3 regions of the Bordetella sp. H567 genome follow, and region 3 is predicted to be linked to each of the others. Evidence: predicted binding sites of a transcription regulator. Region 3 holds the regulator's gene; each other region holds the start of a gene.
The links. Region 3 encodes HrcA, which represses chaperone genes, less so after heat shock. Its sites were predicted from a motif close to TTAGCACTCNNNNNNNNNGAGTGCTAA; they were not measured.
Positions count from the first base shown of each region.

Region 1 (7,569 bases), 1.2 Mb from region 3:
GGCCAGCACCGGGTCCTGGCTGAAGGCCGCGCGGTGCAGGCGCAGCGCTTCCTCGGCGACTTCGAAAATGCCGATGCCTTCCACCGTGCTGGCCGTGCCGGTGAAGTACTTCTCGACCAGGGCGCTTTGCAGGCCGACGGCTTCGAAGATCTGTGCGCCGGTGTAGGACATATAGGTCGAGATGCCCATCTTGGACATGACCTTGTTCAGGCCCTTGCCGATGGCCTTGATGTAGTTCTTGATGGCCTTTTCCGGCTCGGCCATCTTTTCCAGCGATTCCAGCGCCAGGTAGGGATGGATGCCTTCCGCGCCGTAGCCGCCCAGCAGGGCGAAGTGGTGCACTTCGCGCGCCGAGCCGGTTTCCACGACCAGGCCCGTGTTGGTGCGCAGGCCGGCGCGGATCAGGTGCTGGTGGATGGCCGAGGTGGCCAGCAGCGCCGGGATGGCGACGCGTTCGGCATCGACGCGGCGGTCCGACACGATCAGGATGTTGTAGCCGCTGCGCACCGCATCGACGGCGCGCGCACACAGGGCCGCCACGTGGGCCTCGATGCCCTCGCGGCCCCAGGCGGCCGGATAGCTGATATCCAGCTCCATGCTGCGGAACTTGTGGCCGGTGACCTGCTCGATGTCGCGGATCTGCGCCATGGCGGCGAAATCCAGCACCGGCTGCGACACTTCCAGGCGCAGCGGGGGATTGACGTTATTGATGTCCAGCAGATTGGGCTTGGGCCCGATGAAGGACACCAGCGACATCACCAGCTGTTCGCGGATGGGGTCGATGGGCGGGTTGGTGACCTGGGCAAACAACTGGCGGAAATAGTTGTAGAACGGCTTGGCGCGATTCGACAGCACCGCCAGGGGCGCGTCGTTGCCCATGCTGCCGATGGCTTCCTCGCCCGAGATGGCCATGGGCTCCAGGATGAATTTGTAGTCTTCCTGTGTCCAGCCGAAGGCCTGCTGGCGGTCCAGCAGCGATGCGGCGGGCGCCGGCGGGTTGGCCGGCTGCCGGGGCGCGGGCAGCGATTCCAGCTTGACGCGCAGGCGCTCGATCCACTGGCGGTAGGGCCGCGAGTTGGCGAGCTGCGACTTGATTTCCACGTCGTCGATGATGCGGCCCTGCTCCAGGTCGATCAGGAACATCTTGCCCGGCTGCAGGCGCCATTTCTTGACGATGCGGTTTTCCGGGATGGGCAGCGTGCCGGCTTCGGACGCCATGATGACCATGTCGTCATCGGTGACGAGGTAGCGCGCCGGGCGCAGGCCGTTGCGGTCCAGCGTGGCGCCGATCTGGCGGCCGTCGGTGAAGGCCACGGCGGCCGGGCCGTCCCACGGTTCCATCATCGCGGCGTGGTATTCGTAGAAGGCGCGGCGGCTTTCGTCCATCTGCGTATGCTGTTCCCAGGCCTCCGGGATCATCATCATCATGGCGTGGGCCAGGGAATAGCCGGAATTCACCAGCAGTTCCAGGCAGTTGTCGAAGGTGGCCGTATCCGACTGGCCCTCGTACACGATGGGGTACAGCTTGGGCAGGTCGTCGCCCAGCACGGCGGACTGCATCATGCCTTCGCGGGCGCGCAGCCAGTTGAAGTTGCCCTTGACCGTGTTGATTTCGCCGTTGTGGGCGATCATGCGATACGGGTGGGCCAGCGGCCAGGCCGGGAAGGTGTTGGTCGAAAAGCGCTGGTGCACCAGGGCCAGGGCCGAGATCGTGCGGGTGTCGGCCAGGTCGCGGTAGTAGCGCCCCACCTGGTCGGCCAGCAGCAGGCCCTTGTAGACCACGGTGCGCACCGATGCCGACGGCACGAAGTATTCCTTGCCGTGGGCCAGCCGCATGTTCTGGATGGCATGGCTGGCCGTCTTGCGGATGACGTACAGCTTGCGTTCCAGCGCGTCCGGCACCATGACGTCGGCCCCGCGGCCGATGAACAGCTGGCGGATGACGGGTTCCAGCTCGCGCACGGCGGGCGACATGGGCATGTCCACGTCCACCGGCACGTCGCGCCAGCCCAGCACCACCTGGCCTTCGGCCCGTACCGCGCGTTCCAGCTCCTGCTCACAGGCCAGCCGGGACGCGGTTTCCTTGGGCAGGAAGACCATGGCCACGCCGTATTCGCCCGGCGGGGGCAGGATGACGCCGCCCTGGGCCAGTTCTTCGCGGTACAACGCGTCCGGGATCTGGATCAGGATGCCGGCGCCGTCGCCCATCAGCTTGTCCGCGCCCACGGCGCCCCGGTGGTCCAGATTTTCCAGGATCTTCAGGCCCTGCTGGATGATGGCGTGGCTTTTGCGTCCCTTGATATGGGCGACGAAGCCCACGCCGCAGGCGTCATGCTCGTTGCGCGGGTCGTAAAGGCCCTGGGCAGCCGGCAGGCCGATGCGCGTGGCGTCGATGGGACGCGCCGGCGCGGGGCGACAGGCGTCGGGGGAAGTCGGTACGGTCATGAAGCGCTCCAGGGCCGGGGCCGCTGAAAAAGAAGGGACTGCCACACTTTGTTGCGGCGCAAACCGGGAAGATACAGGGGTCACCCTAGGCTCGCAAGCAAAACAATAGGGGTGCGTCCCCTATAAAATCGCGTGGCCCCTAGACCTTGTTTTATTTGGGGACATATTATATTTGCGCGCAAACGGGCAAGTGGAGACGACGGCGAAGCGGGTCAGGAGCCGGTAGGTTCCGTTTCCGCCGGCGGCGGCACGGGATTCTTGCGCGGGCGGCCGCGCTGCCCGGGGGTGACGCGGCGGCTGGCCGTGTGCGCCAGCATGGCGATGAAATCCGTGCCGCCCAGCGCCCATTGGCCCTGGACGGCCTGGTCGATACGCTGGATCTGTTCGCGGGTCAGGCCTTCCTGCAGGCGCTTGCGGTAGTTCGCCTGCCGATCGAAAGGCGTGTTGCCGCAGGACCAGTAGTCGGCGTGGTCCGACATCCAGGCCACCTGGGGCTGGCCGGAGCCGGTATGGCCGGCCGCGGAAGACCACGGCCACAGTTCTGCATCGTGGGTGGCCCCGCTGCGCACCGGATAGGTTTCCAGCCAGACCAGCGCGGGCAGGACCCAGGCGCCCGGCTCCACCAGCGCGGAACGATAGCGGCCGGCGAACACCCGGCCGCCGCGCAGGCGCGCCGCCAGGTTGCGCCCCAAGGTCTGCATCAGCCGCGGCAGCCCTTCGCCGTCCACCGGCGTGGCCAGCAGCAGGATGCGGTCCGTGGCCAGCACCCAGCCGTGCAGCGCCACGCGGTTGCGGGTGGCGGTCTCGCCCAGCCATGTCGCCACCTGGTTCAGCGTGTCGGCCGGCGCCGGCTGCGACGGGGCCGCCAGGGGATTGATGAAGTTGGCCTGCACGAGTTGCGGCAGTCCGGGAGCGTACAGTCGGGGCAGGCGAGCCATAGGGATGTCAGGACCGAGACATGCAGGGAACGGGACGTTCGCGCAGGAAAATAAATGGTACCGCGTAAACGGCCGCGCGCAACAGTAAGGTTACCCCGGTAACGCGTTAACATTTCCCGACCGAAGCGCATCGCCTGGAGCAACCATGAAGACCAAAGCCGCCATCGCCTGGAAAGCCGGCGCCCCCCTGACCATCGAGGACGTCGACCTGGAAGGCCCCAAGGCCGGCGAGGTCCTGGTGGAGATCAAGGCGACCGGTATCTGCCACACGGATTACTACACGCTTTCCGGCGCGGATCCGGAAGGCCTGTTCCCGGCCATCCTGGGGCACGAGGGCGCTGGCGTGGTGCTGGAAACCGGCGCGGGCGTGACCAGCCTGAAGCCGGGCGATCACGTCATTCCCCTGTACACGCCGGAGTGCCGGCAGTGCAAGTTCTGCCTGTCCCGCAAGACCAACCTGTGCCAGGCGATCCGCGCCACCCAGGGCAAGGGGCTGATGCCGGACGGCACGTCCCGGTTTTCGCTGGGGGGCAAGCCCATCCACCACTATATGGGTACCTCCACCTTCGCCAACCACATCGTGGTGCCGGAAATCGCCCTGGCCAAAATCCGCGACGATGCGCCGTTCGACAAGGTTTGCTATATCGGCTGCGGGGTGACCACCGGGGTCGGCGCCGTGGTCTATACCGCCAAGGTGGAGGCCGGCGCCAATGTGGTCGTCTTCGGCCTGGGCGGCATCGGCCTGAACGTCATCCAGGGGGCCAAGATGGTGGGCGCCGACAAGATCATCGGCGTGGACATCAATCCGCGCCGCGAAGCGCTGGCGCGCAAGTTCGGCATGACGCACTTCGTCAACCCGTCCGAGGTCGAAAACGTCGTCGACCACCTGATCCAGCTGACCGACGGCGGCGCCGACTATTCCTTCGAATGCGTAGGCAATACCAAGCTGATGCGCCAGGCGCTGGAGTGCTGCCACAAGGGCTGGGGCAAATCCATCATCATCGGCGTGGCCGCCGCCGGCGAGGAGATCGCCACCCGGCCGTTCCAGCTGGTGACCGGCCGGGAATGGAAAGGATCGGCCTTCGGCGGCGCGCGCGGCCGGACCGACGTTCCCAGGATCGTGGACTGGTATATGGAAGGCAAGCTCAACATCGACGACCTCATCACCCATACCCTGCCCCTGGACAGGATCAACGACGGCTTCGACCTGATGAAGCGCGGCGAGTCCATCCGCTCGGTGGTGCTGTACTGATGGCGGCCCTGGAAGTCCTGGCGCAGCATCGCTGCCACGGCGGCTGGCAGCGCGTCTACCGGCATGAGTCGGCCGTCATCGGGCTGCCCATGCGCTTCTCGGTGTACACCCCACCGCAGGCGGACGGCGGCCCGGTGCCGGCGCTGTTCTTCCTGGCCGGGCTGGAGTGCAACGAGGAAACCTTCATGATCAAGGCGGGCGCGCAGCGCTGGGCGGCCCGCTACGGCGTGATGCTGATCGCGCCCGACACCAGCCCGCGGGGCGCCGGCGTGCCGGGCGAGGACCAGGACTGGGATCTGGGGACCGGGGCGGCCTTCTACCTGGACGCGACACAGGCGCCGTGGGCGCCGCGCTACCGCATGGAAAGCTACATCGCGCAGGAGCTCTACGGCATGGCGACGGCGCAACTGGGCGCTGTGCCGAGCCGTATCGGCATCTTCGGCCATTCCATGGGCGGCCATGGGGCGCTGGTGCTGGCGCTGCGCCATCCCGGGCGGTTCCGTTCCGTCTCGGCCTTTGCCCCCATCGCGGCGCCCAGCCGCTGTCCTTGGGGCCAGAAGGCCTTCTCCAATTATCTGGGGACGGATTCCGACGCCTGGGCCACCCATGACGCCAGCGCGCTGATGGCTTCCAGCCGCGCGCCGTATCCGGCCGGCATACTGGTCGACCAGGGACTGGCCGACCGCTTCCTGGCGCAGCAACTGTATCCGGACGCTTTCGAAGCGGCCTGCGCCCAGGCCGGGCAGCCCTTGCAGCTGCGGCGGCACGCGGACTACGACCACGGCTACTACTTCATTTCGACCTTCATGGAAGACCATATCCGCTTCCATGCCGAGCGCCTGCAGGGCGCGGCCACGCCGGAAGTCCTGGCCGATGGCGGGGCTTGACGCCCTCTATATACTGGAATTGTCCGTGGGCATTTCGCGAGGATCGCATTGATCGAAGGCGTCGCTCCATCCGTCTGGATCGCGGTGGTGACCATCGCGGCCCTGCTCATCGGCTTCGGGCTGTTCCTGGGCAGGGGCGGCCCCCGCGATGCGCGCGGCCGCCGCCAGTTCCGCCTGCGGCCGATGCGGCGCCTGGTGGGCCTGCTGTTGCTGGCCCTGGCCTGCGTATCGGCCATGTTCGCCGTTACGCTGTACCAGTTCTTCCGCCTGACCGCGGACGAGCCCGTGGCCCGCATCGTGCTGCGCCAGCAGGCGCCGCGGCAGTTCGTGGCCACGGCGGAATTGCCGGGCAAGGCGCCCGAGGACTACACCCTGCGCGGCGACGAGTGGCAGATCGATGCGCGGATGGTGCGGTGGCGGCTGCCTGCCCTGCTGGCGGGCGTGCCGCCCTTGTATCGCCTGGAGCGCCTGTCGGGCCGCTACACCGACCCGGCGGCGGATCAGTCCGAACCGCGCACGGTTTATGCGCTCGGTCCGGCGGGCATGCCTGACCTGGGGGCGCTGAAGCAGCGGTTCCCGGGCTGGCTGCCCTTCGTGGACGTACAGTACGGCAGCGGGGCCTACATGCCGATGTTCGATGGCGCGCGCTACCGCGTGTTCGTGGACCCCCGCGGCGCCCTGTTCATCCGCCCGGAGGACGCCGCCACGCAGGACGCGCTGAAGCAGCGCGGCTGGTAGCCGGTCTTTCAGGGGCCTGCATGGCGCGCCCGTTGAACTTCGGACGCTGTCGCGGGTCGAATTAGCACTCCCTAATTCAGAGTGCTAACATCACACGAATGCGTTCTACCCATAGCGGTTTCCTGGAGCACAACACCATGAAACAACCGAGTTCCTCGTTGGCCTTACCCGGCAACGCCCTGACGCTGGCCATCGCCAATCCAGGCGCGCTGGGAACGATCGACGCATACATTTCCGCGGTGAACCGCCTGCCGATCCTGACCGCGGAGCAGGAAGTCTCCCTGGGCCGCCGCCTGCGCGACGGCGGCGACCTGGACGCTGCCCGTGAACTGGTGCTGTCGCACCTGCGCCTGGTGGTGTCCATCGCCCGCCAGTACCTGGGCTACGGCCTGCCGCATGCCGATCTGATCCAGGAAGGCAACGTCGGCCTCATGAAGGCGGTCAAGCGCTTCGATCCCGAGCGCGGCGTACGGCTGGTGTCGTTCGCGGTGCATTGGATCAAGGCCGAAATCCATGAGTACATCGTGCGCAACTGGCGCCTGGTGAAGGTGGCCACGACCAAGGCTCAGCGCAAGCTGTTCTTCAACCTGCGCAGCATGCGGCCCGACGGCAAGACGCTGGATACGGAACAGGTGGACGAAATCGCCCGCCAGCTGAACGTGCGCCCGGAAGACGTCAGCGAGATGGAAGTCCGCCTGTCCGGCCGCGACATGGCGCTCGAAGCGCAGGACGATGACGAGGACGCCTACGCGCCCATCGCCTACCTGTCCGATGAAGGGCGGCAGGAACCTACTCGCGTGCTCGAGCGCAAGGCCATGGACAAGCTGCAGAGCACGGGCCTGAACGATGCCCTGGAAGCCCTGGATCCGCGGTCCCGCCACATCGTGCAGGCGCGCTGGCTGCAAGATGACGGCGGCGCCACGCTGCACGAGCTGGCCCAGGAATACGGCATTTCCGCGGAACGCGTCCGGCAGATCGAGGCCGCCGCGCTGAAGAAGATGCGCGGCAGCCTGCAGCCGGCGTAACACGAGACCGGCCGGCCCCATGGGCCGGGGTCTTTACCGCCGGCCTCCGGCGGCGTCTCCCCAGAGGGCCCTCTTGAGGGCCTTTTTCGTTAAATCCTGATACATCTCGCCACGGGAAATCCGCCGTATCGGCGAAACTTTCTCATGGGCACCCAGCCTAACCTTACGTAGACCACGCGCCTGGAGCATTCCGGGCCCGTCGTCTTCTCACCTGTCTCGGCTTCTCCTCTTTCCCCTCCCCTATGAGACAGGTGTTTGGCGGGGCACCCACAAGCGGTGCCCCG
Region 1 is NZ_CP012334.1:97,491-105,059, reverse strand. It holds gene AKI39_RS00495 (glutamate synthase-related protein) at 1-2,445, opposite strand, end outside; gene AKI39_RS00490 (hypothetical protein) at 2,658-3,383, opposite strand; gene AKI39_RS00485 (S-(hydroxymethyl)glutathione dehydrogenase/class III alcohol dehydrogenase) at 3,529-4,635, shown strand; gene fghA (S-formylglutathione hydrolase) at 4,635-5,522, shown strand; gene AKI39_RS00475 (hypothetical protein) at 5,571-6,260, shown strand; gene rpoH (RNA polymerase sigma factor RpoH) at 6,398-7,285, shown strand.
Region 1: a site for HrcA is predicted at 6,322-6,348, ahead of rpoH (RNA polymerase sigma factor RpoH). Genes of this name have one in related genera too.

Region 2 (7,569 bases), 1.9 Mb from region 3:
GCCACGATGTCACAATCCTGAAGTACAAGCATATCTCCCTTTTTTACTGCGGGCTTAAGGTGAGGCGCATCCAGCATCCCGCGAAAATGCAAATAAGAAGAGAGCCGCTGTAGACCGTCAATGAGAAGTTTCTTGCCCTCATCTTCTTCCACGACGTAAATCGGAGGAACGGGCATCTCAAGGAGCAAAGACTCAATAAAGCGAGAGCGGGCTCCTTCCGACCATTGAAAAAGGCGTTGATAGTCAGGGCTTATATCCAGTTCCCTTGTTTCCACCATATCCGCCAACTCGTTGAACGAGATGTCTAAACTCTGGGTGTGGACGTTCTTCAGTTGAATGTCCACCTCACGAATCAAATTCGGAACCGAGATCGACGGTGCAATTTCGTTTACCATAACATACTCCTTATATCGGCCGGAATGAGAGGACGCTTTCGGTCGCCGGTCGGTTGGCGCCGTACTTTCTCGACTCTCTATTAATTCTCGCCATATTTTTTAGTGAAACGAAGTTTTCACGTCTTTCTAAACGCAGGCCGCTCTGAGACGCCATTTCATCTACTATTTTCGGGACGTCATTTAGCACGTCCTTGTAATAGGAGTCTTGAACCACAAGCACGGCCCGGCCTGTCGGGCGCAAAACTCGACTAATTTCGTTGATGGATTTGTTCAAAGAATCAAAATATTGAATATGACTCTTCAAATAGTAGCTTTTGGAGGCCTTCGATTCATGGGCGGCCACCTTATCCAAAAAAGAATTACAAGTGCCTCCCCATGCGGCAATCGGATCTATAACTTTTTTCGGAACGGTAGATGTGCCCGTCAGTGTTCTTCGCAGAAGGTCGTACTGATCCCCCGAACACCCAAGGACAGCTAGCTCTATGGATGTAGCTACCGCGTAGTCAATGCGAGTGCAATACGGGGGTGAGGTAATGATCGCATCCACGCTTCCTGTGGCTAAGTCCATGGATTCGGCATTTCCAATCCGCAGATCGATATGCGGGTGTTCTGAAACTTCCCCATCGCGCCCTTGCAGAATAGAAACAAGTTGTGCGGCCTCTTCTAGGAATATCGACCGAATTTTTTCCGCGCTGGGCATTTTACGCCGATTTGGGGCTGCTGGCTTTTTTATCCAAGTGGGGTTGCTGGGAATGTATTCCAGTAGTAGCCTTCTTGCCGCTCGGAATAAACTGACATAGAAAAAGGCCGCCAACGGCGTGGCCTTCGTCGCAATCCCTTGATAGTCCGAATCAATTGGATCGCCGTCTTCTTTTACCAGCGTCCTGAAAATCTTGTTTGAAATGGCGCGAAAGCTTCGTGCGCTCGATGGTGCAAACCACTGTTCAAGAGGATCGCTCTGCCCACGCAGGTCGTCGTTAGCTTGATAAGCATCGAGCGCGATAGCTTTTCCTAGCGGTTTGAGGCTGTCGATATCGAGGTTGGATACTAAAGACGCCTTCGCAACGACAACCATGGCGGGATTTAGATCAAATCCGGTCGCCCGGATCCCTTGCGTCGCTGCAGCCATAGTGGACGTACCACTTCCGTTCCAGGGATCAAGGAGCAGGGAACCTGGACCCAGCCTCATCGATTGAAGAAGGGAATCTGCAAAGGTGAAAGAATAGCCCGCGTAGTATGGGAAGATTTTTTTATCCTCAGCACCTTTCATATCCAGATGTCGCTTCGGATTCAAAACGTTGAGGCTTTGCGATGCAACGTAGGTAGTGATGCCCATAAGTTTGCAGTCTGTGACGCTAAATAGCGGCAATTGTACACATCCGCAGATCGTCTCAACAAGAGCCTCCTGGTGGGTAAATGGCGGCGGATTAAAGAGGCGCCTATCACACTGCTCCGCGACTCTGGCGGTGGTTGGAGCTTAACGTAATTTGGTACTAAAACTGGCCTATTCAGCGTACGGGCGCGCGTGCGGCCATTACCGACGCGAAGAACTGCCAAGCGGATAATCGCATTGGCCGCAACAACCGTGATTACCCGCATTTCTTCGTGAGGACTGCTCCCGGCCGAAGCGGTAGTAAATTCATAACTTAGACGTTAAAAATGGCGATTGACATTGGATGAGGACGATAACGGGAATGGCGGTTACGCGATTATGCTAGACCACTCCAATGCGTCGCCACTCTCGGCAGTGAAGTCACCGCATTTTGCAGCCCCGCACACTTAGGTTGGGTTATTAGAAGTGATATGTTCGCAGACACTCTAATTAGGCGCCGTCCAAAGTGAAGTTTCGGCACCCTGCGTATAGAAGTGGCATGAGGGTTTACGGGATACAAAAGCTTTGGTGTTTGCGAAAGGCAGCGCAACTGAAGAGCTTTTGTGGTGGGCTTAACCTTCGAGCGTTCCTTATCGGCCGGTATGGCGCAAACGCGCACAAGTTCTGACATTCATGTCGCTAATAAACCCCTTTTGACTTAACACTTCACGATATATCCTGTCTTGCGGCTCTTGGAAAAAACTGTTGTAAATCATGAAGAGGCCGCCGCAGCGATGAATGATGTAACCGCTCTGGCTATTCATCTGCCTTGAACTGCTGCGTTTGCTTTGGCCCGTGTTTAGATGTACTTCTGGTCTCGGATCTGCCTGGGAAAGTCTTCCTAATGTTGGTGCGCCCGGGGGGAGGCGCTATCAAGTCTTCAAAGATCGGTGGCCTCGGCGATCGCTCATGGTCGGTTCAGGGTGCGTGGTTCCGCCACTGGGCAAGCTCAGTTTGAAGGGTTGAGATTCAATTGAAGTCACACCAGGGCACAAGAGCGCAATTCGAACGAAGCTCTGCTCGAGAAGGGTTTCGTACTGAATCTGCTGTTCTTGGAACCACCGGCAACTGACGTAACCGACGCGCCTGTGCGGTGAACGAGTCACCACCTGCCGGCCAGGTTTCTGCAGCATATGTTCGCCTCCGTAAGGCAATAGGGATCCGCAACTTGTCGAGACAAGCCGGGAATTTGCTTGACGGGATTGCACAGCGGAGAGAAACTTGGCGTACCGCTACGGTGGGTTTCGCCCGCTGTACAACGCCGGTCAGCTTTCGAATTGGTCGGCGTTTTCTTTTTTTACATGGTTCTCTCCGTCAGGTTCGGCCTCGCCGCGGACTCGCGCTTTGCGACTTGTCCGCACACATCGCTGCCGCCATCTCGTTCGCGCAATATGGCTTGAACAACTGAGTCAATTACTCGATAGTCCTGCTCCGTGAACCGCGAATCATTCAGAAGAAGGGATTTCGCCAGTGCTAAGGCAGCGGTGTGTCCATTGACTCGCTTGACTTGCCATAAGCCAAGCTGATTCAGAGCGGCTCGAGTGAGTTGCTCTTCTTCGTTAGGGGTGAGCAGAAGCGCGGCGATCAACCGCCTAAGAACAGCCTCCCGAGGAGGGGGCCGGCGCCCTCGTTCTAACAGGGTGATGTAGGAAGGGTCGACGCCAGCAAGCGATGCCAGGCGATTGGCATGCATCTCTCGACGCTTCCGTAAGCGTTCAAGGCAAATGCCGAAACCGTGAGACCTGGTCAAGTTCGCCTCCCAACCGTTGTCGGGCCCAGTCAATTGGGGGGCTAAGCCGCTGACGCGACTGCGCTTCCTTTGACTGTATTGCGTTGCCCCGAACCTCTCATCCGCTAAAACACCGCATAGATAGGCGGCACCGCTCCATCAATCCCACGGGGCCCCGCACATCACGGAATGGACCTTCGGGAGCGAAATAGGGCTGGAGCCCGCGCCAATGCTCGTATATCGGAAATTCCCGAATTCCAAACTGGATGACCGAAATTCCAAGTTGGATGAACTTCGACAGCTGCGCCGACAGAGTTGTAACAACGCCGCCCCTCCCCCTTGAACCCTCCAGAACCGCCCCTATAATTAGCACTCGCCGCCGTGGAGTGCTAACACAACCCGGGCCGGCCCCTTGAGACAACCCCCTATCGTACTGAACAACAGGAGTTCTTCATGGCCCTGCGTCCTCTGAATGATCGCGTGATCATCAAGCGTCTGGACAACGAGCGCAAAACCGCCTCGGGTATCGTCATTCCCGATAGCGCGGCCGAGAAACCCGATCAAGGCGAAGTCGTCGCCGTTGGTCCCGGCAAGCGCACGGAAGACGGCAAGGTCCTGCCGGTTGACCTGAAGGCTGGTGACAAGGTGCTCTTCGGCAAGTATTCCGGCCAGACCGTTAAGGTCGATGGCGAGGAACTGCTCGTCATCCGCGAGGAAGAAATCCTCGCCGTGATCCAGTAATTCCCCATCCCGATACCGAATTCCCGTAAGGAAATACTATGGCTGCCAAGCAAGTCCTGTTCGCCGATGACGCCCGTGTGCGCATCGTGCGTGGCGTGAACATCCTCGCCAACGCGGTTAAAACCACCCTGGGCCCCAAGGGCCGCAACGTTGTGCTGGAGCGCTCCTTCGGCGCCCCGACGGTGACCAAGGACGGCGTGTCCGTCGCCAAGGAAATCGAACTGAAGGACAAGTTCGAGAACATCGGCGCCCAGCTGGTCAAGGACGTTGCCTCCAAGACCTCCGACAACGCCGGTGACGGTACCACCACCGCGACCGTGCTGGCTCAGTCCATCGTCCAGGAAGGCCTGAAGTACGTGGCCGCCGGCTTCAACCCGATCGACCTGAAGCGCGGCATCGACAAGGCCGTCGCCGCCGCCGTCGAAGAGCTGAAGAAGCTGAGCAAGCCCGTCACGACCAGCAAGGAAATCGCCCAGGTCGGCTCGATCTCCGCCAACAGCGATTCCTCGATCGGCCAGATCATCGCCGACGCGATGGACAAGGTTGGCAAGGAAGGCGTCATCACCGTCGAAGACGGCAAGTCGCTGGAAAACGAACTGGACGTGGTCGAAGGTATGCAGTTCGACCGCGGCTACCTGTCGCCCTACTTCATCAACAACCCGGACAAGCAAGTCGCCGCGTTGGAAGACCCCTTTGTCCTGATCTACGACAAGAAGATCAGCAACATTCGTGACCTGCTGCCCATCCTGGAGCAAGTCGCCAAGTCGAGCCGTCCGCTGCTGATCATCGCGGAAGACGTCGAAGGCGAAGCGCTGGCCACCCTGGTCGTGAACAACATCCGTGGCATCCTGAAGACCACCGCCGTCAAGGCGCCTGGCTTCGGCGACCGCCGCAAGGCCATGCTGGAAGACATCGCCATCCTGACGGGCGGCGTGGTCATCTCCGAAGAAATCGGCACGTCGCTGGAAAAGGCCACGCTGCAGGATCTGGGCCAGGCCAAGCGCATCGAAGTGGGCAAGGAAAACACCACCATCATCGACGGCGCTGGCGACAGCAAGTCGATCGAAGCCCGCGTCAAGCAAATCCGCGTCCAGATCGAGGAAGCCACCTCGGACTACGACCGTGAAAAGCTGCAAGAGCGCGTGGCCAAGCTGGCCGGCGGTGTCGCGGTGATCCGCGTCGGTGCCGCGACCGAAGTCGAAATGAAGGAAAAGAAGGCCCGCGTCGAAGACGCCCTGCACGCCACGCGTGCCGCGGTGGAAGAAGGCGTGGTTGCCGGTGGTGGCGTGGCCCTGCTGCGCGCCAAGCAAGCCATTTCCCAACTGAAGGGCGATACGCCTGACCAGAACGCCGGTATCAAGCTGATCCTGCGTGCCGTCGAAGAGCCGCTGCGCATCATCGTGGCTAACGCCGGTGAAGAATCCAGCGTGGTCGTCAACGCCGTGCTGGCTGGCAAGGGCAACTTCGGCTACAACGCCGCGACCGGCGAGTACGCCGACCTGGTCGAGCAAGGCGTGCTGGATCCGACCAAGGTTACCCGCACCGCCCTGCAAAACGCCGCGTCCGTCGCCAGCCTGCTGCTGACGGCCGAGGCTGCCGTGGTCGAGCTGGTCGAAGACAAGCCCGCTGCCCCGGCTGGCATGCCCGGCGGCATGGGTGGCATGGGCGGTATGGACTTCTAAGAAGTCCGGTCCGCGAGCCCCGGAGCATCCGGGGCCTTGCTTCCGCGAAAAGGCCAGGTTCATTGCGAACCTGGCCTTTTTTCATGCCAAGGACGAGCGTGCCGCCGGCGGCCTTCGCAGGCCTGGGCGCGGACCGGCGGGCCACCCTACCGGTCACGAAGCCGCCTGCCGCGAGCGGGCGCATGCCGCTTTCGGCGTGCCCTTACTGCTTGGAAATCACCGTGTATGGGTTTTGGCCTGGGTAATGGCGAGGGGCACCGATCAGCGCGTCGTACGCGCGCGTATCTTCCATGGGATCGCGGGGCGTATTCCGCAGGCCCAGGCGAGTCTGCAGCGAGCGCACGATGCCGGTCAGGCTGTCCCGGATCCCGTGCCGTCGTCGCCAGCCCGGCGCGTCGCCACGTGACGAGGCTTGCGCGCCGCCCGTGGCAGGACGCGTCTCGTAGCCGGTGCGCGCGGCGTGCGGAGACACCGACTCGTTATCGGTGGAAACGGTAGAAGCGGTGGAAACGGTTGGGGCTGGGTCCGGCGGGTGGACGGCGCTGTCCGGACCGGCGGGATGACCCATGCGACCGAGGCCCTGCGGATCGTTGGCACCACCGGGCGCGCGTACACGGGCGACCCCATCGAGCTGCTGCTCGGAGGGCGCTTTGATGCACTGGTAGAACTGGTCGACAATCGTACGGCGGTCCTGCCAGACGCTGGGTATCCACCTGGAATCCGGGCGCAGTTTGCTTCCTAGCGCATCGCATGCCGCGATCAGGTCGACGAACGCCGAATAGACGGCCTGGTCCGGCGTGGCGATTCCTTGCTGTATGCAGCGCCGCGCAAGATCTTGCCTGTCGAACATCCACACCACGTCGCCATTCTTGGTGGTGGTCAGGCCGGACCTTCCATTTCCCTCGGCGACGATCAAGGCGGCGCCTCTTCTTGCGCACATGCCCAGCTCGGTGAACAGCGTCTGGCCCGGCGCGGTGCGGAAGATCTTGCCCAAGATGGCTCGGAGCTCGTCATTGTGGGGCGCCAATCCCTTGCTGACGTGGATGCGCAGGTTGCCGCACGGGTCCTGCAATCTGGTTTTCCCTTTCCAGATGGGAAGGTGATAGGGCCGTGCGGCGTTGAGGCCTGCCGGGCGTTCCGGTTTGGGCGCCACCGACTCAGCCGATATCGATGCCGATGCCGATACATCGGCCGGTGCTAGTGCCGCAGTGGCAGCCGGATCGGCGGGCACGCCATAGCCATCGGTGCTGCCGGAGGCGGTGTGCGCCGTATCCGCCCCGCCCGCGATCGCGCCGCCGCGCTCCAAGTGCCGGCGCAGTTCGAGCAGGCAGGACTCCACCTGCATATATTGACTGGCATAGTCGGGGCTGCGCGGATCCAGGGGCAGGCGCAAGGGATCCCAGATCACCCGCCCGTTGTCGATCTGGATGGCCGGATGAACATGGCGCGCCTGTGAGCCCTGGCTGGCCGGCAAACCTTCGCCTGCGTCTGCAGCCGGCGGGGAAACCGAATCCAGGATGGGATAGATGCGATTCTCTTCGCCGATCAGGCGCAGCCTTTCGATCAGGGCACGGCCCGTACCCTCGCTGTAGATAAGCCGCAGCCGTTCCATGTATTGCGCGCGATGCTGCGCATAGTCGGGACGGATGA
Region 2 is NZ_CP012334.1:4,859,736-4,867,304, forward strand. It holds gene AKI39_RS21795 (DUF262 domain-containing protein) at 1-395, opposite strand, end outside; gene AKI39_RS25635 (DNA methylase) at 406-1,731, opposite strand; gene AKI39_RS26295 (helix-turn-helix domain-containing protein) at 3,065-3,460, opposite strand; gene groES (co-chaperone GroES) at 3,950-4,237, shown strand; gene groL (chaperonin GroEL) at 4,276-5,919, shown strand; gene AKI39_RS21810 (hypothetical protein) at 6,122-7,569, opposite strand, start outside.
Region 2: a site for HrcA is predicted at 3,863-3,889, ahead of groES (co-chaperone GroES). Genes of this name have one in related genera too.

Region 3 (7,569 bases):
CTTTTTCAAGAACCCCATCGTCACCGCGGACCGCCATGCCAGCCTGCGCCAGCGCTATCCCGGGCTGGTGGCGTATCCGCAAAAGGATGGACGGTACAAGCTGGCGGCAGGGTGGCTGATCGACCAGTGCGGGTGGAAAGGGCGATCGATGGGAGCAGCCGGCGTACACGACCGGCAGGCGCTGGTGCTGGTGAACCGCGGAGGCGCCCGGGCCGCGGACATCCTGGCCCTGGCCGGCGCCATTCGCGCCGATGTCAAGGCGCGCTACGGTGTCGATCTGGAGCCGGAGCCGGTGCGACCGTAGGGCTTTCGCGCTTGCACCGCGCGTCCCCCGGCTGGCGGCTTACAGCCCGAGCACGGCCTGCATGTCGAACAGTCCCTGCGCCTTGTCGCGCAGGAATGCGGCCGCGCGCAGGCTGCCTTGCGCATAGGTTGCGCGGCTGCTGCTGCGATGCGTGATCTCGACGCGTTCGCCGACACCGCAGAAATACACCGTGTGATCGCCGACGATGTCCCCGCCGCGCACCACGGAAAAGCCGATGGTGCCCGGTTCGCGCACGCCGGTATCGCCATGGCGGGTCCAGGTGGCCACCTCAGGCAGATCGACGCCCCAGGCCTTCGCGACGGTTTCGCCCATCTTCAGCGCGGTGCCGGAAGGGGCGTCCACCTTTTTGTTGTGATGCGCTTCGAATACTTCCACGTCGTAGCCGGCGTTCAGGATGCGCGCGGCCATGTCCAGGAGCTTGAGCGTGGCATTGACGCCCACGCTCATATTCGGTGCGAAGACGATGGCGATGCGTTGGGCGGCCTGCGCGATGGCCGCGCGGCCGGCGTCGTCGAAGCCGGTGGTGCCGATGACCGCCTTGACGCCGTGCTGCACGCAGGCGTCCAGGTGGCGCAGCGTGCCTTCGGGGCGGGTGAAATCGATCAGGCAATCCGCGCCGGCCAGGGCCTGCGTATCGTCGGTAATTGCAACGCCAGTGTCACGACCGAGGAACGCGCCTGCGTCCTGCCCGATATGGTCGCCGCCGGCGCGATCGAGCGCGACGGCCAGCGTCATGTCGGGGTGGTTCAGAACCGCTTCGATGAGCATGCGGCCCATCCGGCCACTTGCGCCGGCAATGGCGATGCGCATGGGGAATCCTTGTCGTGGGTGGTTTACGTTTACTGCGCCCCGCCTGGCTGGCTCGTCCGGGACGTGCCGGCGGGAGCTGCGCCGGCTGGCGAGGCCGGGGCCGGCGTATTGACCGGCGGGACGGTGACCGCGGCGCCGTTGACGGAGGTGGAGACCCCGGCGGGCAGCCCGCCGCCCGACGGACCGGCCGGCGCCGTCGTTGCCGGCCCGCTGGGGGCGGGCGCGGGAGCCTGCGGCGCCGGGGCATTGCCGGAGGGCTTGCCCTGTTCATTCGCCAACTGGAAGGGCTGGACGTCCGGCTGCTTGTCGCCTTCCCAGCGCACGACCTTGTCGTTATCGAAGTACACCGTGAACTTTCGTTCCTGGGTCGGCCCGTAGCCCGGCTTGAAGTAGTACGGGTAGTCCCAGCGGTCGGCGTGCAGCACGCTGGTCAGCGTAGGGCTGCCCAGGGCGAAGCGCACCTGCTCGCGGGTCATGCCGGGACGCAGCAGCGATACTTGTTCGCTGGTGATCCAATTGCCTTGCTGAACCGGCGCGATATACGGAAAACCCCATTTGCCGGAGGTGCACCCCGCAAGGGCGGCGGCGATCGCCGTGATGGCGATGGCCGCTTTCAGGCGGCGGGATGTGGAACGTACGATCGTGGACACTCGGGGTTCCCCGTAATGGATACTGGCAAAACCGTTATCATAAAGGTTTATCAAGTCATTCCGCGTGGCGTAGGCGACGGGGCGCGCAAGCGCAGGGGAAAATGGGTCGGCGGCCACGCAAGCCCAGGGTCCCGGGTTCCCGCCCCCACCGACGGCGCGGAACCTCTCCTACTGGACCATGACCGATCAAAGCGACCTCAAGACCATGGGTTTGAAGGCGACCTTTCCGCGCCTGAAGATCCTGGACATTTTCCGCAAAGCGGAGCAGCGCCATCTTAGCGCGGAAGACGTTTACCGCGCCCTGATCGGCGAAAACGTCGAAATCGGCCTGGCCACCGTCTACCGGGTGCTCACGCAGTTCGAGCAGGCCGGCATCCTGGCGCGCAGCCAGTTCGATAGCGGCAAGGCCGTGTTCGAGCTGAACGATGGGGATCACCACGATCACCTTATCTGCACGAACTGCGGAAAAGTCGTTGAATTCAACGACATCGATATCGAAAAGCGCCAGCACAAGATCGCCAAGGACAACGGCTTCCTATTGGAAAGCCATGCGATGGTGCTCTACGGTACTTGCGGGGATTGCGGCACCCGGCGCTAGGCGCCGGCACCCCGAAACGCGCGCTGCTCATGCGCCCAGCATTTCCCGGGCGTGTTCCCGCGTGGTGGCGGTGATCTTGATCCCGCCCAGCATGCGCGCGATTTCCTCGATGCGCGCATCGGCATCCAGTTCGACGATGCGCGAATGCGTGGTGCCGGCTTTTTCAGTCTTGCTGACCTGATAGTGCGCGCCGCCGCGTGCCGCCACCTGGGGAAGGTGGGTCACGCACAGCACTTGGTGCCGCTGGCCCAGTTCGCCCAGCAGCCGGCCTACCACTTCGGCCACCGCGCCCCCCACGCCGCTATCGACTTCGTCGAAGATCAGGGTGGGTACACGCGCGGCGCGGCTGGCAATCACCGACAGGGCGAGGGAAATACGGGATAGTTCGCCGCCCGACGCGACCTTGGCCAGCGGGCGGGGCGTGGTGCCGGCATGGCCGGCCACCAGGAATTCCACCACGTCGTCCCCCTGCGCGGAGGCGGCTGACGCTTTTTCGACCGACACTTCGAAGCGTCCGCCTTGCATGGCGAGCGTCTGCATGGCGTCGGTCACCACCTTGCCGAGTTCCTTGGCGGTCTTGCGGCGTGCGGTCGACAGCTTGGCGGCGGCCTTGGCGTAGTCCGCCTGCGCGGCCTGGGCCTGCGCGCGCAGGGCATCGACGTCGGCGGCCGCGGCCATGTCCGCCAGCTGCGCCTGCAGCGATTCGCGCAGCGCGGGCAGCGCTTCGGGTTCGGTTTTGAATTTGCGCGCCAGTTCAAAGACGGCGCCCAGCCTTTCCTCGACCTGCGCCAATCGCGCGGGATCCAGTTCGACCCGGCTGACGTAGTTGTTCAGGTCCGAGACGGCCTCTGCAATGGCGATGCGCGCGGACTCCAGTTCCTCGCACACGCCTGCCAGGCCGGGGTCGTGGCGCTTGAGCTGTTCCAGCACGTGGGCCGCGGCGACCACCCGGCTATGCGCGGATTCATCGTCGCCGTCCAACGCCTGCAGCGTGCGCGATGCCCCGTCCAGCAGGGATTGCGCATGCGCCAGGCGCGTATGTTCCACCTGGAGGGCTTCCCATTCGCCGGGACGCGGATCGAGCTTGTCCAGCTCGTCGACCTGCCATTGCAGGCGTTCGCGGTCGGCCTCCAGCGAGGCGCTGTCATGTTCGGCGCCTTCCAGCTGCCTGGCGAGCTGGCGCCAGCGCTTCCAGGCCTGGGCAATCGCCTGGCGCAAGTCGCCATGGCCGCCGTGCGCGTCCAGCAGATCGCGTTGGGCGTCCGGCCGCATCAGGCTCTGGTGCGCATGTTGCCCGTGGATGTCCACCAGGCTGTCGCCCAGCTCGCGCAGCTGCGCCACCGTCGCGGGAACGCCATTGATGAAGGCGCGGCTGCGGCCTTGCGGGTCGACCACGCGGCGCAGGACAAGTTCTTCTTCGGCCTCGATCTCGCGTTCGGCCAGCCATTCGCGCAGGTGGCCGGGCGTATCGAACACGGCGCTGATGTCCGCGCGGGCCGCGCCTTCGCGCAGGACGGATGCATCGGCGCGCTCGCCCAGGGTGAGCGCCAGCGCGTCGATCAGTATGGACTTGCCGGCGCCGGTTTCGCCGGAGAAGACGGTAAAGCCCGCACCAAAATGGATGTCGGCTTTTTCCACGATGACGAAATCCCGGATGTGCAGCGTGCGCAGCATGGCGGCGTCATTCCCCGCTATCCGTGGCCTGGGGCATCAGGTTCCAGTGCAGTTTGCGGCGCAGGGTGGTGAAGAAGCTGTAGCCTTCGGGATGCAAGAAGCGGATGGTGTGCGGGGCACGCCGCACGACGATGCGGTCGCCGGGCTGCAGGTCCGACCAGGTCTGCATGTCGAAATGGCAGGAGGCGCCATGTTCGACGCGGCCCATGCCGGTAAGGGTCATGGTCAGCTCCCCGTTGTCGGGAATGACGATGGGGCGGTTGGAGAGCGTCTGCGGCGCGACGGGCACCAGCACCATGGCCTGCAGGCCGGGATGCAGGATGGGGCCGTTGGCCGACAGCGCGTAGGCGGTGGAGCCGGTGGGCGTGGCCACGATCAGGCCGTCCGCCCGTTGCGTGTACATGAAGGTGCCGTCCAGTTCGACGCGGACCTCGATCATGCCGCCGCGGCCCGCGCGGTTGAGCACCACGTCGTTCACCGCGGACGCCCGGAACATCTGCTTGTCGCCGCGCCAGATGCTGCCTTCCAGCAGCATGCGATCCTCGGCCTTGAAGTTGCCTTCCAGGACGCGCGCCAGGGCGTTCTTGGCGTCGTGCAGGGGGATATCGGTGATGAAACCCAGCCGGCCATGGTTCACGCCGATCAGCGGCACGCCGTGGGGTGCCAGGTAGCGCGCCGCGCCCAGCATGGTACCGTCGCCCCCCATGACCACCGCCAGGTCGGCGCGCTCGCCGATTTCGTCGATGTCGGCAACGGGGAATTCCGCCAAGCCGGTGTTGTGGGACGTGTCCCGTTCGATGAGCACGCCGCGGCCTTCCTCGGTCAACATCTGTGCCAAGGCGCGTAGCGGCGCGTCCAGGCCGGTGTCCTGGTACCTGCCGATGAGGGCGACGGTCGGGAAATGCATGCTGGAGAGGCGCTTCCGGGTGGGGGTTGAGCTCGGATTCAACGATTATATGGGGCCATATTTGCCTTTGCGGGACAAAATTGGCACCGTTGCAAAAAAGTTTCCATAAAATAGCCACATGGACGACCGCGCACGCGCACTGCTCAAGGCGTTGATTGAACGCTATATCGCCGACGGCCAGCCGGTCGGATCGCGCACCCTTTCCAAGGTGTTCGACCTTTCGCCGGCCACGATCCGCAACGTCATGGCGGATCTGGAGGAATCCGGCCTCATCCATAGCCCGCACACGTCGTCCGGGCGCATTCCCACGCCCCGCGGCTACCGGCTGTTCGTGGACTCCCTGCTGGCGGTGCGCAGCTATGACATCCAGCACGAGCACATCCGCGAAAGCCTGCCGGCGGCCGAGCCCGCGCGCGCGGTCAACGCCGCGGCGGCCCTGTTGTCCAACCTGACCCAGTTCGCGGGCGTCGTGCTCACGCCCAAGCGCGCCCACGTCTTTCGCCAGATCGAATTCATCCGGCTCTCCGAAAAGCGCGTGCTGCTGATCATCGTCACGCCGGACGGCGACGTGCAGAACCGCATCCTGTTCGTTCAGCGCGACTACGCCGAACACGAACTGCTGGAAGCCGCCAATTTCTTCAACGTCCATTTCGCCGGCAAGTCCTTCGATGCGGTGCGTCGCACGCTGGCCACCGAACTGGCGCAGCTGCGCGACGATATTTCGCGCCTGATGCAGGCGGCGGTGGAAGCGGGCACCGAAGCCGTCGAGGACGGCGACGCGGTGGTGATTTCCGGCGAACGCAAGCTGCTGGACGTCACCGACATCGCCTCGGACATGGACAGGCTGCGCAAGATGTTCGCGCTTTTCGAAAAGAAGACCGACCTGCTGCAGCTGCTGGACGTCTCCAGCCGCGCGCAAGGGGTGCAGATCTACATCGGCGGCGATTCGCAGCTGATGCCCCTGGAAGAGGTCTCCGTCATCACGGCGCCTTATGGCGTCGACGGCCAGGTGGTCGGCACGCTGGGCGTGATCGGCCCCACCCGCATGTCCTACGAGCGCGTCATTCCCATCGTGGACATTACGGCGCGCCTGCTGTCCAACGCCCTGAGTCATAACCACAAATAATCCGGCGGTCCCTGCGGGGGACGGCATGGCTGTCGAGGTATCCGCGTGTTCCTGCGTGCGTTCAAGTATCTGTGGCCCGAACGTTTCCTGCCCGAGCCGGAGCAGGCCGATCCATTCTCCGAACAGGCGCCTTCCGGGCCCGGCAAGACCGGTGTGCTGCTGATCAATCTGGGCACCCCGCAGGCCCCGACGGCCACGGAAATCCGCCGCTACCTGGGCGAGTTCCTGGCCGATCCGCGCGTGATCGAAATTCCGCGCTATCTGTGGTGGCCCATCCTGCATGGCCTGATCCTGACGCTGCGGCCGAAGAAGCTGGTGCCGCGCTATCGCGGCATCTGGATGGAGGAAGGCTCGCCGCTCATGGTCTACAGCCGGCGCCAGGCGCAGGGCCTGAGCCGCCTGCTGGCCCAGCGCGGCGTGCAGGCCGAGGTGGCGCTGGGCATGCGCTATGGCGCCCCCTCGGTGGCCGACGCGATCGACGACCTGCGCCGGCGCGGCTGCGAGCGCATCCTGGCCGTGCCGCTCTACCCGCAGTATGCGGCCAGCACGACCGCCACGGCCGTGGACGCGGTCACCCGCCATGCGGCCCGCCTGCGCGACCAGCCGGAACTGCGCTTCATCAAGCGCTTTCACGAAGATCCCGGCTACCTGCAGGCGGTGGTGGGACGCATCGAAGCCTATTGGCGCGAGCATGGCCGGCCGCAGACGCTGGTCATGAGCTTTCACGGCCTGCCGCGCTATTCCGTGGAGCTGGGCGATCCGTACTACCAGGACTGCCTGCGCACCGGCCGCCTGTTGCGCGAACGCCTCGGCCTGATGCCGGAACAGGCGCTGATCACCTTCCAGAGCCGCTTCGGCACGGCCCGCTGGCTGGAGCCCTATACCGCGCCGACGCTCATGGCGCTGGCGCGGGACGGCGTGACGGAGGTCGACGTCGTCTGTCCCGGTTTCCTGGCGGATTGCCTGGAAACCCTGGAGGAAATTCAGGTGGAAGGTCGGGATGCCTTTCTGGAGACCGGAGGCAAGCGGCTGCGCTACATACCCGCCGTCAACGATGACGAGGCATGGATCGCCGCTTTGACCGACCTGGTCCAGCGCAACCTGCAGGGCTGGCCCACGGCGGCCTGAAAGACAAATAACTTCAAATACTTGGACGAATTCCGGGTTTGTCGCTTAACCCGCCTTGAAATGGGGGCATTGGCCCCCATAGTGGAGGGCAAACGTTATTTGTCACCCGGAGGATGTATCCATGACGGCACAGAACGAGCCTGCCGAGAAAAGGCCCGATAACGACGCAGCCGCCGAGGCGGCCGGTACCGGTACGCCCGGCCAGGGGGCGGGCGACCATGAAAGCCTGGTGGCGGTGCTGCGCGCCGAACTGGAGGCCGCACAGGCCAAGGCCGCCGAAGCCCACGATCAACTGCTGCGCACCCGCGCCGACGCGGAAAACATCCGCCGCCGCGCGCAGGATGACGTGTC
Region 3 is NZ_CP012334.1:1,254,190-1,261,758, forward strand. It holds gene murB (UDP-N-acetylmuramate dehydrogenase) at 1-304, shown strand, start outside; gene dapB (4-hydroxy-tetrahydrodipicolinate reductase) at 344-1,135, opposite strand; gene AKI39_RS25975 (outer membrane protein assembly factor BamE) at 1,165-1,785, opposite strand; gene fur (ferric iron uptake transcriptional regulator) at 1,964-2,383, shown strand; gene recN (DNA repair protein RecN) at 2,411-4,057, opposite strand; gene AKI39_RS05695 (NAD kinase) at 4,065-4,964, opposite strand; gene hrcA (heat-inducible transcriptional repressor HrcA) at 5,083-6,090, shown strand; gene hemH (ferrochelatase) at 6,136-7,218, shown strand; gene grpE (nucleotide exchange factor GrpE) at 7,340-7,569, shown strand, end outside.